DNA from 3 places in the Methylotenera sp. 1P/1 genome. Region 2 is predicted to be linked to each of the others. Evidence: predicted binding sites of a transcription regulator. Region 2 holds the regulator's gene; each other region holds the start of a gene.

Region 1 (4,943 bases), 150 kb from region 2:
AGTGCTTAAATCGTTGGCGGCGGCAAAGAACCCTACCCGCACATCCTCAGAAAACACCTTCTGGTATGACGCCGCCGTGGTGATCGCCACCAGCCATGTCAGCGGCAATGCAGTAATCCATGCGTATTTTAATTTACCGGATTTCACCAAAATGCCAGTCGCCACACTCAATGCAATGGCTGCCAACATTTGATTGGCAATGCCAAACAGTGGCCACAGAATATTCACGCCGCCGTTGGGATCAATCACGCCTATATATAAAAAGTAACCCCAGCCTGCCACCACAATACTGCTGGTGAGAATCACTGAAGGGGTGTAAGACGTCTCACCTAACTTCTTATTAAAGTTGCCCAGCATATCTTGTAGCATAAAGCGCCCCACGCGCGTTCCGGCATCCAGTGTGGTCAAAATAAATATTGCTTCAAACATAATGGCAAAGTGGTACCACAGTGCAAGTAAATGCTTACCGAATGCACTCCCAAAAATACTGGCCATGCCCACTGCCAAGCTTGGCGCACCACCGGTACGAGCAAACAAGGTGCTTTCTCCCATGTCTTTCGCCAGCTGTTCCATTTGCTCTACCGTCACGGCAAATCCCCAGCTGTTGATTTTGGCCACAGCATCAATGGCTTCTTTGCCCACCACACCAGCCGGACTGTTGATGGCAAAAAATACACCGGGCTCTAATACCGTGGCGGCAATCATCGCCATAATCGCCACAAAACTTTCTAGCAACATACCGCCATAGCCAATCATGCGAATATCACGCTCATTGCTTAGCAGTTTGGGTGTGGTACCGGAGGCAATCAACGCATGAAAGCCTGAAATGGCACCGCAGGCAATGGTAATAAATACAAATGGGAATAACTTACCGCCAAAAATCGGCCCAGTGCCATCGGTAAACTGGGTGATGGCAGGCATATGAATGTCGGGCCTCAAAATCACAATGGCCACCGCCAACAGTAGCACCGTACCCAACTTCATAAAGGTAGAGAGATAATCACGCGGGGCTAACAACAACCACACCGGCAATACCGCGGCAGCAAAGCCGTACACAATAATGGCGTAGGCCAATGGCAAGCCATCATGATCAAACCACACCCGCAACGTCTCATGATGATCGACCCAGCCACCTGCGAGTACAGAAAACAACAGCAGCGCGACACCAATAGCGGATGCCTCAAGCACGCGTCCCGGACGGATATGACGCATATACACACCCACCAGCATGGCAATGGGGATAGTTGCCGCCACGGTAGACGTTGCCCACGGGCTATGTTTCATGGCATTGACCACCACCAAGCCCAACACGGCAATCAAAATGATCATGATCATCAATGTGCCTACCAGCGCGGCAGAGCCTCCTACTACGCCAATCTCATCACGTGCCATTTGGCCTAAGCTACGACCATTGCGACGCATGGAGAGAAACAAGGTCACCATATCCTGCACTGCACCACCCAATACCGCACCCACCAAAATCCACAACGTGCCGGGTAAATAACCAAACTGTGCTGCCAGGGTTGGGCCGACCAGCGGGCCAGGACCAGCAATGGCGGCGAAGTGATGACCGAACACAATCCACTTATTCGTAGGAATAAAGTCACGCCCATTATCTAAACGTTCTGCAGGTGTAGCGCGCGTTTCATCAATCACCAATACTTTGGCGGCAATCCATGCGGCATAAAAACGATAAGCAATGGCATAGATACACAAAGCAGCGGTTATCAACCACAACGCATTAATGGTTTCACCACGATATGTAGCAATGGTACTCATGGCATAAGCACCCAACACTGCCACCAACCCCCACATGATTTTTTTATTGATCGACATGATGCACTTTTAATGATGTATGAATAAGCATCACAGTATAAATCACGACATACCAAAGATGAACACTGCTGATATAACGCAAACATCACATGCTGTGTTTCGCTGGCTGACAACTATACCTTTGCTTGCGTTAAGTGACTGCTTGAACATTCAAACTCAGGAAATTGCAGGTTTGCATATGATAGATTTGGTGCACACGCACCGCGATTGTGCAGGAATGAATTTCATAAAACTGAATAACGCCCCTTAACATTATTAAACAAGTCATTTAAAATCAAACAGTTAAAAATACTTAATTTATTGGCACAACCTTTGCTAAAGCTCAACCATGTTAAAGGTATTGATTGTGGACAATGATTTATCGCGTAGCAAACCATTGAAGCAATCATTGATAGAAAATGGGTTTGATGTGATTGCACATGTGGAGGATGGAGTAAACCTACATGATGTGTGTTGTGAAATGTCACCCGATATTGTCATTATCGATACCGAGTCGCCCAACCGAGATACACTAGAAAACATCTGTGTGTTGTCGCAACATAACCCCAGACCGGTGGTCATGTTTACGCATGATGGTGACAAACAAAAGATTAAAGCCGCAACGCAAGCAGGTGTATGTGCTTACGTAGTAGGAACGATTCCGAGTGAAAGGTTAACGCCAGTGATTGATGCAGCAGTTGCCAGGTTTGAAGAAACAAAGCAGCTTAAAGAAGAGTTGAGTGTCGCCAATTTGAAGCTTGAAGAGCGCAAATTGGTAGAGCGGGCAAAAGGCATTTTGATGCGTCAACGTAATTTGGATGAAGAAGATGCTTACGCGATGTTGCGTGAGATGGCGATGAAACGAAATATGAAGCTGGCGGATTTATCTAACCAGTTGATTGAAGCAGCAAAAATGTTGATTGTGTAGTCAGTACACACTAACAGTTAGTATTAGAGACAACCCATAGCAGCCTCCAACGGCGGAACGTTGCTAGTTAAAACAGAGTACCAAAGTCGGTAGTTCTGTTGCAGTAAATTAAAGACAAAGGCGTCTTACCAGCAAGATTTATCTTGCCCGGTAGACGCCTTTTTTATTGTTTATTTTTTATGTGAATGAAGGAGTTTTAATGCGTAATTCAGAGTTGGATAACACACCGTTGAGTGACCCCTTGCCAACCAATACGGCTGAATCCGGCATCAATGCTAGCCGCCGTAACTTTTTTAAACATGCTGTAGCAGGGACACTAGGAGCGGCCGCGATGATGAATATTGTTCCACCTTCAGTCAGCACCAATGCATGGGCAGCAGGTAGCGATGAGCCAGAATTAAAAGAAGTCAAAATCGGTTTTATTCCACTGACAGATTGCGCACCGATTGTGGTTGCTGCTGAAATGGGCTTTGATAAAAAATACGGCATCAAAATTCTGCCTTCCAAAGAAGCGTCATGGGCAGGTATTCGCGACAAAGTAGTCAACGGCGAATTACATGCAGCACACGTACTGTACGGTTTGATGTACGGCGTACAAATGGGCATTGGCGGCAAGCAAAAAGACGTGAATGTGCTGATGACATTGAACAATAACGGTCAAGGCATCACCTTGGCCAGCCAACTAAAAGACAAAGGCGTGACCAGTGGTGCAACACTGAAACGTTTGATCGACAACGAAAACCGTGACTTTACCTTTGCGCAAACTTTCCCTACCGGCACCCATGCCATGTGGTTGTACTACTGGTTAGCCTCGTACGGCATTAACCCAATGAAAGATGTGAAAACCATTGTCGTGCCTCCACCGCAAATGGTGGCCAACATGCGTATCGGCAATATGGATGGCTACTGTGTGGGCGAGCCTTGGAACGCACGTGCAATTTACGACAAAGTCGGCTTTACCGTTGCTACCACACAAGATATCTGGGTGGACCATCCTGAGAAAGTATTAGGCTGTACTGCTGAGTTTGTTGAGCAAAACCCAAAAACTGCGTTGGCCATGACCAAAGCGATTTTGGAAGCTTGCCGCTACATTGATGCCACCGCTAACCGTGCTGCAGTCGCCAAACTCATTTCCGGCAAAGCCTATGTGAACGCACCGGAAGAAGTGATTGCCGGCCGCTTTGTTGGCCACTACGACAACGGCATTGGCAAAAAATGGGAAGACCCGAATTACATGAAGTTCTTTAACGACGGCAAAGTGACGTTCCCGTACTTATCAGACGGTATGTGGTTCCTCACCCAACATAAACGTTGGGGTTTGCTCAAGTCAGATCCAGATTATTTAGCCGTGGCCAAAAAAGTGAACCGCATTGATATCTACACCGAAGCTGCAAAATCACTTGGTGTAAGCGTACCAAGCAGCCCAATGCGTGCTAGCAAATTAATGGACGGCGTAGTGTGGGACGGCACCAATCCTGCTGCCTACGCTAACGGATTCAAAGTCAAAGTGTAATCAACCCTACTGGAGACATTCCTATGAGCACATTGACTATCAAGAATATCGCCCCCCTTAAAGGAGGTGCGCATACCTCCGGCGATACCCCTATACCCTTAGCAGAAAGCAAGGATAACACCATGGATGTACAAGCTTCCGACAAGGTGGCCATGCCAGCCGCAAATGCTGACAACATGCTGCAAACACCCGCGGTAGTTGCACCCCGCAGTGACAGCAAGTTGGTTAAATTAGCGCGCCAGTTTTTTGCCTGGGCCATTCCACCCATGATTGGCTTATCACTGATGATTGTCGTATGGACACTTATCTCCCACCAATCGCAAGGCGTACCTGGTCCTATTTCTACCTTTAAAGCGGCGACCATCTTGTTCAGCGATCCGTTCTACATCAACAACCCGAATGACGTGGGCATTGGTTGGAACATCCTGAATTCACTGCAGCGTGTAGCGACCGGCTTTGGATTGGCTGCGTTAGTGGGCATTCCGATGGGCTTTATTATTGGCCGTTATGAGTTTATGTCACGCATGACTGCGCCAATTATCAGTCTACTTAAACCGGTGTCACCTTTAGCCTGGCTGCCGATTGGTTTGCTGGTATTCAAAGCCGCCAACCCAGCAGCGATTTGGGTGATTTTCATCTCCGCTATTTGGCCGATGATTATCAACACCGCTGTGGGCGTGAGCAAAG
Region 2 (4,943 bases):
AGGGAGATTCAATGTTGAAACGTATTTACACCAGCGCATATTTACTTGGCTTACTGTGCCTGCCTTTACAGGCTTGGTCAGAGGCGGCAGACCGCGATAAGCCCATTGAGTTGGAAGCGGATACAGTCACTGTGAATGATGCAAAAAAAACCAGCACCTATACCGGCAACGTGATTTTGACCCAAGGCACATTGATCATCCATGCCGATAAACTAGTGGTACGCGAAGACAAAGAGGGCTTTCAGCACAGCACATCCACCGGTAACCCCACCACGTTTAAACAAAAACGTGAGGGCAAAGATGAATACATGGAAGGCAGTGCGCAACGTATTGAGTACGATGGCCGTATGGACAAAGTACAGCTTTATACCAAAGCCTGGGTCAAGCGTGGCGAAGACATTGTGCATGGTGATTTTATTAGTTACGACGCCAATGCCGAATATGCAGAAGTGATTGGCGGGGTAAAATCCAACACCGAAGGCGGCAATACTGGGCGTGTTAAAGCCATTATTCAACCCAAAAACAAACAACCTGCGGCCACGGCCCCTGCAAAAAATAGCACGAACACAGTACCAGTGAATAACTTAAGACTCAACAAGACACTTCAGCTTGGGTTGCAACCTAAAGAAGAGAATCAATAGTATTGAGTATTTATGAGTGAATTAATCGTCGAAAATTTAAGAAAATCGTATAGCACGCGTACCGTAGTGCAAGATATTTCGTTAAACATCCAAAGCGGTGAAATCATCGGCTTACTTGGCCCCAATGGCGCCGGCAAAACCACCAGCTTTTATATGATGGTAGGATTAGTGCCGTTAGATGCTGGCCGGATTTTGCTGAACAACAAAGATTTAAGCCGCCTGCCTATCCATAGCCGTGCGCGCATGGGGCTGTCTTATTTGCCGCAAGAACCTTCTATTTTCAGAAAAATGACCGTCACTGAGAACATCATGGCGGTGCTAGAGCTGCAAGACCTAACCGAAGAAGAGCGCGAGGCACAATTAGAATCTCTATTGCAAGAACTGCACATTGTGCATATTCGCAACAGCATGGCCGTCAGCTTGTCTGGCGGTGAACGCAGACGTGTAGAAATTGCACGTTGCCTAGCCACCAACCCAAGCTTTATTTTGTTAGATGAACCATTTGCCGGGATTGACCCGATTGCGGTACTGGATATTCAGAAAATTATCCGCTTTTTAAGCAGTAAAAATATTGGCATTCTCATTACAGACCACAATGTGCGTGAGACTTTAGGCATTTGTGATCGTGCCTATATTGTGAACGATGGGACTGTATTTGCCTCAGGTAGCCCAGATGAAATTGTAAAAGATGAAGCCGTACGCGAAGTGTATTTAGGCCGGGACTTTAGACTTTAACCACTTTGAATGCTATGAAACAAAACTTACAACTCCGCATCTCTCAAAACTTAGCGCTCACCCCGCAGCTGCAACAATCCATCCGGTTATTGCAGCTGTCTACACTGGAGCTCAACCAAGAGCTAGAAACCATCTTACAAGACAACCCATTGTTGGAGTTAGTCGATGGTGATGACGATGGTGGCGGCAGTGCAGAAGCCCCCAGCGCTGATAACAGCCAGGCCTCTAGCGAAGCTTCTGAGCAAGAGCAAGATGCCAATGTATTTGATAACGCCACCACCTCTGAAATTAGCGCGCCTGCTGAGAGCACGGCTGAACGTGACGATGAGTTAGCGCCCACTTCAGAAGAGTTCTCAGCACCTGAGTTTGAAGATGAATTTGATGAGTACGGCAGCACCAGCAACTGGGATGAAGGTGGACGCCAAAACAATTCGGACGATGATGACGGCGACTTTACCAGACAAGACACCGTTAGCATCAGCCTGCGCGATCACCTTGTGGGTCAACTGAAATTAGTGCCGCTGTCTGAACGTGACCAAACGCTGGTCTCTATTATGATTGATTGTATCAATGATGATGGTTACTTTGAGCAGTCGCTAGATGAGCTGGCAGATAGCCTGCCGCTCGAGCTTGAAATTGATATGCTTGAGCTTGAAACGGTGCTCAAGCTGATTCAAAACTTGGATCCTATTGGCGTAGGTGCACGTAACTTGCAAGAGTGCCTGTATTTGCAACTCAATGCACTAGATGCAGACACGCCCTACCTGAAACAAGCCATCGCCATTATTCAAGACCATTTACCGGTATTGGCTAACAAAGATTTTGGCAAGCTGCGCAAACTACTGAGTTGCGATGAAGCTACCTTAAAAGGCGCGCAGACGCTTATCAAACAACAAAACCCAAAACCGGGTAGCCAATTTGTGACTTTGTCGCACGATCATTACATTCAACATGATGTGATTGTGAAGAAGATCAAAGGCATTTGGGTCGCCACACTGAATGATGGCGTTATTCCAAAATTACGTATTAACCAACTATATGCGGATATTTTAAAACGCAACCGCGAAAATTCCGGGCAATATTTACAGAGCCAAATGCAAGAAGCCAAATGGATGATTAAAAACATTCAGCAGCGCTTCTCTACTATTTTGCGCGTTTCGCAAGCTATTGTAGATAGACAACGCAACTTTTTTGAGCATGGTGATATTGCCATGCGCCCATTGGTGCTGCGCGAGATTGCTGAAGAGTTAGAATTGCATGAATCCACCATTTCACGCGTGACTACGCATAAGTATATGCTCACTCCACGTGGTGTATATGAGCTTAAATATTTCTTTGGTAGCTCGGTAGCGACTGATGTGGGCGGCACGTGTTCTGCCACTGCGATTCGTGCGTTGATTAAACAGATGGTGGCCGAAGAAAACCCCAGAAAACCGCTTTCCGACAATCAAATTACGGATACGCTGGCCAACCAAGGCATTGTGGTGGCACGCCGTACCATTGCCAAATATCGTGAATCGCTCAATATCCCGCCTGCAAATTTGAGGAAATCACTGTAGGGTCACGCTAACGATTTGATTTAGCGCAAGTTTCCCTCAACTAAATTCCCATACAGGAAATTTTCTTACCGAATAGTGCAATTGGATAGTTGCAAGCCAACGCCAAAGTAGTAAACTGAAATTGTTCCGAGATGCTTTTTCTTCTTGGAGCAATTTCAAAAAGGAGCAAGTCATGAATTTACAATTAACTGGGCATCACTTAGAAATTACACCTGCGTTACGTGAGTACGTGCAAAGTAAACTCACGCGAATCAGCAATCACTTCGATCATGTGATTGATGTAAAGGTTACGATGTCTGTAGAAAAGCTCGCCCAAAAGGTTGAGGCTACACTGCATGTACCAGGCAACGATCTACACGCTGCTTGTGCCGATGAGAATATGTATAGCGCCATTGATATGCTGACGGACAAACTGGACCGTCAAGTGGTAAAACACAAAGAGAAACATGGCGATCATCACAAAACCAATGGTGCTGTGAAACATCAGAATGTTGACCAACACCAGCTTCCTAATTAATCTTTCTTTAATCTATGGCTCAAATTAACGTTGACGAGCTATTCACACAAATCCGCCGCAAGCTCAAACTACAATGGGTAGCAGGGCTTGAAGGCGGCAATAAAATACTCACCTCCGGTACTGTTACCAAACCATCCCTAGCACTTGTTGGCCACTTAAATTTTGTGCACCCTAACCGGGTACAGGTATTAGGCTGTGCTGAGATGGACTATTTACACAATCTCAGCATAATTGCCATGCAACAGGCGGTCAGTAATTTATTTGCGACTGACCTTGCCGCCGTGATAGTGGCCAATGGCGAAAAAGCGCCAGAGGAATTATTAAAAGCGGCTGATCGCTCGCAAACTCCGCTGTTCACCTCCCCCCTGCCCAGCCCACAGTTGATGGAGTTGCTCGGCCACTATTTGGCCATTGCGACCGCAGAATCGACCAGCTTGCACGGCGTGTTTATGGAGGTGCAAGGCTTTGGTGTACTGATTAAAGGCAATGCTGCCATTGGTAAGAGCGAGTTAGCGCTCGAATTGATCTCGCGCGGGCATCGCTTAGTGGCCGATGACATTGTAGATTTTTATCGTATTTCCCCAGAGCGGGTAGAAGGTCGCTGCCCAGAACTGTTGCAAGACTTTTTAGAAGTACGCGGTTTAGGCATACTCAATATTCGGGCATTATTTGGCGATAATGCAGTCAAGCCTACCAAGCCCTTAGATTTGATGATTCAATTGGAATTGGCTGATACGCTTAACCCACTTGCGCTAGACCGCCTAAATGCTAAAACACAGTATGAGCGCGTATTGGAAGTAGATATCAGCAAAGTGGTGATTCCCATTGCGGCAGGCCGCAACATTGCGGTTTTGGTGGAGGTAGCCGTGCGCAATCACATGCTATTATTACGCGGTATTAATGCAACGCAGCAATTTACCAAGCGTCAAAAGCAAATCATGCTAAAAGAAAGCAAGAAATCATAAATGCAACTGATTATTGTCACTGGGCTATCTGGCTCCGGCAAAACCATCGCTTTGCGCGTGCTCGAAGACAGCGGGTTTTATTGCATTGATAATTTACCTGCAACCTTGCTGCCACAAATCGCGCAACATTTAGATACTGACAGCCTGCGCAAAGCCAACAAGAAAGTGAAAGTGGCGATCAGCATTGATAGCCGCAGCGCCGCATTAAAAGCGTTACCCAACGCCATTACACAGTTGAAATCCGAGGGCATCGACGTCAGCGTCTTGTATTTAGACTCCACCTTAGAAAGCTTGGTAAAGCGCTTTTCTGAAACCAGACGCAAACACCCTCTCAGCAATGAAAAAGCAACGCTTGCAGAAAGCATTCTGGAAGAACGTGAGTTATTGGCGGGCCTCGCCAGTTTGGGTCACCATATCGACACCAGCAGCTTAAGTGCCAATGCGCTACGCAACCATATCCGTGATTGGATTGCCGAGCCCAACAGCGACATCAACAATAGTGTGGTGGTGCTGTTTGTTTCATTTG
Region 3 (4,943 bases), 550 kb from region 2:
AACAAGGTTGTTTTAAGCAACTCACTGTGCAAAGCCGCAACGCCATTGACGGTATGGCTACCCACCACTGCCAGATGTGCCATACGTACTCGACGGCCATGTGTCTCATCAATGATTGATACACGTTTTAACAAATCTGTATCACCTGGGAAATGATGATTCACCATTTGCAAGAAATGGTGATTGATTTCATAAATGATTTCCAAGTGACGCGGCAACAAACTGCCAAACAACTCTACCGACCACGTTTCTAATGCCTCCGGCATCAATGTATGGTTAGTATATGCAAACACGTGCGTTACTAAATCCCATGCAATTGCCCAATCAAGATGATGCACATCGACCAGTTGATACATCATTTCCGCCACACCAATGGCAGGATGCGTGTCATTCAGTTGAATCGCCACTTTATTAGGCAAGTCTTTCCAATCCAATTTGGTCATATTGGTTTTGGAGGCCATAAAGCGTCGCAAAATATCTTGAATGGAAGCTGATACAAAAAAGTATTGTTGCTTTAATCGCAATTCACGACCAGATGCCGACGCATCGTTGGGGTATAACACTTTAGAGATGGTTTCACTGTCGTTACGCACCTCAACCGATTGCTCATAATTGCCTTCGTTAAAGTGGCGCAAATCAAATTCTTTGGTGGCCTTGGCTGACCAAAGGCGCAGATTATTCACCGTTTCAGTATCGTAACCGGGCACTGGCATGTCATACGCCATGGCTACCACATGGTCTTCATCTACCCAATGGCTTTTGGTGCCATGCGCTGAGGGCACTTGCACCACTTTGCCGTAGAACTTCACCATATAAGTTACTTCAGGGCGTTGGAACTCCCACACATTGCCATAGCGTAACCAGTTATCTGGATTCTCAATTTGTTGCCCATGCTCAATGGATTGCCTAAACATGCCGTACTCGTAACGGATGCCATACCCTGTGGCAGGAATATCCAGCGTCGCCATCGAATCTAAAAAGCAAGCAGCCAAACGACCCAAGCCACCATTCCCTAGCGCAGCATCATGTTCCATCTCCACCGCTTCTTCCAGCGAGTGCCCCAATGCACCTAAACCATCGCTTAACTCATCTTTAATGCCCAAGTTTAGTGCGGCATTGGTCAACATACGGCCAATTAAAAACTCTAATGAAAGATAATAAACACGTTTAGGATCTTGCTCGGCATAAGCAGAAGCTGTTTTTACCCAGCGCTCTACTACATGATCCCGCACTGTATAAGCAGATGCGTCATACCAGTTACGCGGCGTCGCTGCTTGATCTGTCTTAAAACAGGAGTACACCAAATGATTTTGCAATGCCTGTTTGATGGTGGTTAATTTTGGCAAAACCATTTGTGTCGCTTTGTATGTTTTCGTTGCAGCCATAGGAACCTTAAAAGTAATTTGGTTGTTGTTAGTTAAATTTTAGCAAATACTACGCCAACCTAACGTGAGAACTTAAAATTGAGACAAAAAAGCCCACGAAGAATTCGCGGGCTTTTCGCTCATGCCTGTCAATACTTACACAATCAGGCTATTCATGCGTCGTACAAAACTTGCCGGATCTTCTAATTGACCACCTTCTGCAAGCAAGGCCTGATCAAACACTACGTGGGTATAATCCGCAAACTTAGCATCATCATTTTCGTTCTTTAGCCGCTCAATTAAACGATGGGCTGGATTAATCTCCAAGATAGGTTTGCTCTCCGGTGCTTTTTGGCCAGCCGCTTTTAGAATACGCGCCAAGTTACCCGAAACATCATGCTCGCCGGCCACTAAGCATGCCGGTGAATCAGTTAAACGATGGGTCACACGCACTTCTTTCACAGCATCGCCCAGTGTTGATTGAATACGCTCGACTAATGACTTGGCTTCTTCTTCCACTTTCTTCTGTGCTTCTTTCTCGGATTCGTCTTGCAGCTTGCCTAAGTCCAAATCACCTTTGGCAATGGATTGCAGTTTTTTACCTTCAAACTCAGTTAAGCCACCTAATAGCCACTCGTCCACTTTGTCCGACATCAACAATACTTCAATGCCTTTTTTGCGGAAAATTTCCAGATGCGGCGAATGCTGCGCGGCCGCAAAAGTGTCCGCAGTAATATAGTAGATAACCTCTTGCTCAGGCTTCATCCGTGCAATGTAATCTTTAAGGGATACATTTTGTGTGTCGTTATCTGCATGCGTGGAAGCAAAACGTAACAAGCCTGCAATTTTGTCTTTATTGGCCCAATCTTCGCCGGGCCCTTCTTTCATCACACGGCCAAACGCATCCCAAAATTTTACATACGCTTCTGGTTTGTTTTCTGCCAGGTCTTCTAACAAGCCCAATACTTTTTTAACAGAACCATTTTTAATGGCTTCTACATCGCGGCTGTCTTGCAAGATTTCACGCGAGACATTCAGCGGCAAGTCAGCAGAATCAATCACACCACGCACAAAACGTAGATACTGTGGCATCAGCTTTTCTGCGTCTTCCATAATAAACACACGCTTCACGTAAAGCTTAATACCCTGACGACGCTCACGGTCGTACAAATCAAATGGCGCTTTCGTTGGAATATAGAGCAGAGAAATATACTCTTGCTTACCTTCTACACGGCTGTGCGAATAGGCCAACGGGTTTTCAAAATCATGTGACACATGCTTGTAGAACTCTTGATACTCTTCTTCGGTAATGTCATTTTTGTTGCGCGCCCACAATGCCGAAGCTTTATTGATGGTTTCATCTTCATCAGTAGGTACCATCTCACCGCCAGCACCATTCTCACCATCTTTCCACTCTGATTTCTTCATGATGATAGGCAAGGTAATGTGATCGGAATACTTGCGCACAATCGTTTTGAGTTTCCAATCGTTCAGAAACTCTTCTTCGCCTTCGCGCAGATGCAGAATCACATCGGTACCGCGCCCTGCTTTTTCTACTGTATCAATAGTAAAATCGCCCTCACCACTTGACTGCCACTGCACCGCGTCCTTTTCACCAGCACGGCGTGTAATCAACGTTACCTTATCCGCAATAATAAATGCAGAGTAAAACCCTACCCCAAACTGGCCAATCAAGTTGGCATCTTTGGCTTGGTCACCCGTTAGGTTTTGAAAGAACTCTTTGGTGCCCGATTTTGCAATGGTACCGATATTGCGAATCACCTCTTCGCGATTCATGCCAATGCCATTGTCTGAAATGGTGACTGTACGTGCTGCTTTGTCAAAGCCAATGCGAATCTTTAGCTCGCTATCATTCTCGTATAGCGCGCCGTTGGAAAGGCCTTCAAAGCGCAGTTTATCTGCGGCATCGGATGCATTGGAAATCAACTCGCGCAATACGATTTCTTTGTTGCTGTACAAAGAATGAATCATTAATTGTAAAAGTTGTTTGACCTCGGCTTGGAAAGCTAATTTTTCTGTCGTCATGGAGTCTCTCTTTGAGTTAAACTTAAATTTGGCAATAACAATAATATTGTTTAATTATTTTTTATTTTAAACATGCGATCAACGCATTTCTTTGTTACATAAATTGGGTCGGCCTCTGCCATTTCAAGAGCGCATGTACATTTTGTAGGAGTTGAATATGGCAGATATTCAAGTGGTTGCAGTGGATACCTTGCAATTTAAAGTCACGGTAAGAGATCGCAGCACGACCTCACACTTGGTGAGCGTACAGCCTGCGTATGCACAGAAACTGACGCAAGGCAAAATATCCACCACTGAATTGGTCAAGCAGTCGTTCATCTTTTTATTAGCACGTGAGCCAAACACCAGCATTCTGCAACAGTTCGATCTCAGCGTGATCGCACGCTACTTTCCCGAATACGAACAACAGATTACGTTAGCATAAAATACAAAACAGTCATCAAGATTTCAAATAAACAGGTTATAACACTCTCATGAACGCAACTCACCCCAACGCCTCAGAAACACTCCTTGCTGCTGTCGACTTAGGTTCCAATAGTTTTCGGTTAGAAATCGGCCGTATTGAGCATGGCCAAATTCAACGTGTGGATTACCTAAAGGAAGCGGTACGCCAAGGCGGCGACCTAGACGAAGACCGCAACTTAACGCAAGATGCCATTGATCGTGGCTTGAAATGCCTAGCAAGATTCGGTGAAACACTGAAAGGTTTTCCACCGCATTGTGTACGCGCTGTGGCCACGCAAACCTTACGTGAAGCTAAAAATCGTGATGTCTTTATTAAACAAGCCAAAAAAGCGTTGGGTTACGATGTCGAAGTGATTTCCGGGGTGGAAGAAGCGCGCCTGATTTATCAGGGAGTGAGCCGCTTACTACCGCAATCTAACGAAAAGCGCTTGGTGATTGATATTGGCGGCCGCTCTACAGAATTCATTATCGGCCAGCACTTTAATACCGAAACCACAGACTCGTTACGCGTGGGCTCCGTGGCGTGGTCACTTAAATACTTTGCGGATGGTCAATTCTCGGAACGCAACTTTCAACGTGCCGAAATCGCCGCTGAGTCTTTCTTAGACATGGTGGCAGAAACCTATCAACACAGACATTGGGATATTGCCTACGGCGCATCTGGCACGGTGGGTGCAGTAGCAGATATTTTAAGTTACGCAGGATTTGGCGAAGATGTCGTAACGCAGGAAGGCCTGACTTGGTTACGTCATCAACTTATTAAAGCCAAACATGTGAGCAATTTGGAATTAGGTGGCTTAAAAGAAGAACGCAAAGCAGTGATTGCCGGCGGCTTGAGTATTTTGATTGCCGTATTTGATATTTTAAAACTAGATACTTTAGTGGTGGCCAAAGGCGCACTCAGACATGGTTTGTTGTATGACATGATTGCTGAGGATGACGCCACTGAAGATTTGCGCGACGCTTCCATCCATCGCCTGACCACCCGTTTTGGTGCCAATAAAACGCAGGCAGGCAATGTGTCTAAAGTAGCACTACGGTTTTTTGATCTACTATCACCATCCTTGA

The links. The regulator sigma-54, encoded in region 2, starts transcription at its own class of promoters, with help from an activator protein. The targets are predictions, from matches to a motif close to TGGCACNNTTCCTGCT.
Region 1: A3Q3_RS0111285 (ANTAR domain-containing response regulator) is a predicted target of sigma-54. The motif match lies at 2,138-2,153, and genes of this name have one in related genera.
Region 3: A3Q3_RS0113265 (glycogen/starch/alpha-glucan phosphorylase) is a predicted target of sigma-54. The motif match lies at 1,427-1,442, and genes of this name have one in related genera.

Annotation. Positions count from the first base shown of each region.
Region 1 covers NZ_ARWC01000001.1:2,323,090-2,328,032, reverse strand. Annotated here, with positions in the region: gene A3Q3_RS0111295 (carbon starvation CstA family protein) at 1-1,836, opposite strand, end outside; gene A3Q3_RS0111285 (ANTAR domain-containing response regulator) at 2,165-2,743, shown strand; gene A3Q3_RS0111280 (CmpA/NrtA family ABC transporter substrate-binding protein) at 2,943-4,256, shown strand; gene ntrB (nitrate ABC transporter permease) at 4,433-4,943, shown strand, end outside.
Region 2 covers NZ_ARWC01000001.1:2,171,554-2,176,496, reverse strand. Annotated here, with positions in the region: gene lptC (LPS export ABC transporter periplasmic protein LptC) at 1-2, shown strand, start outside; gene lptA (lipopolysaccharide transport periplasmic protein LptA) at 12-641, shown strand; gene lptB (LPS export ABC transporter ATP-binding protein) at 654-1,376, shown strand; gene A3Q3_RS0110445 (RNA polymerase factor sigma-54) at 1,391-2,935, shown strand; gene hpf (ribosome hibernation-promoting factor, HPF/YfiA family) at 3,108-3,452, shown strand; gene hprK (HPr(Ser) kinase/phosphatase) at 3,467-4,417, shown strand; gene rapZ (RNase adapter RapZ) at 4,418-4,943, shown strand, end outside.
Region 3 covers NZ_ARWC01000001.1:2,721,932-2,726,874, reverse strand. Annotated here, with positions in the region: gene A3Q3_RS0113265 (glycogen/starch/alpha-glucan phosphorylase) at 1-1,385, opposite strand, end outside; gene htpG (molecular chaperone HtpG) at 1,521-3,410, opposite strand; gene A3Q3_RS0113255 (hypothetical protein) at 3,568-3,834, shown strand; gene A3Q3_RS0113250 (Ppx/GppA phosphatase family protein) at 3,884-4,943, shown strand, end outside.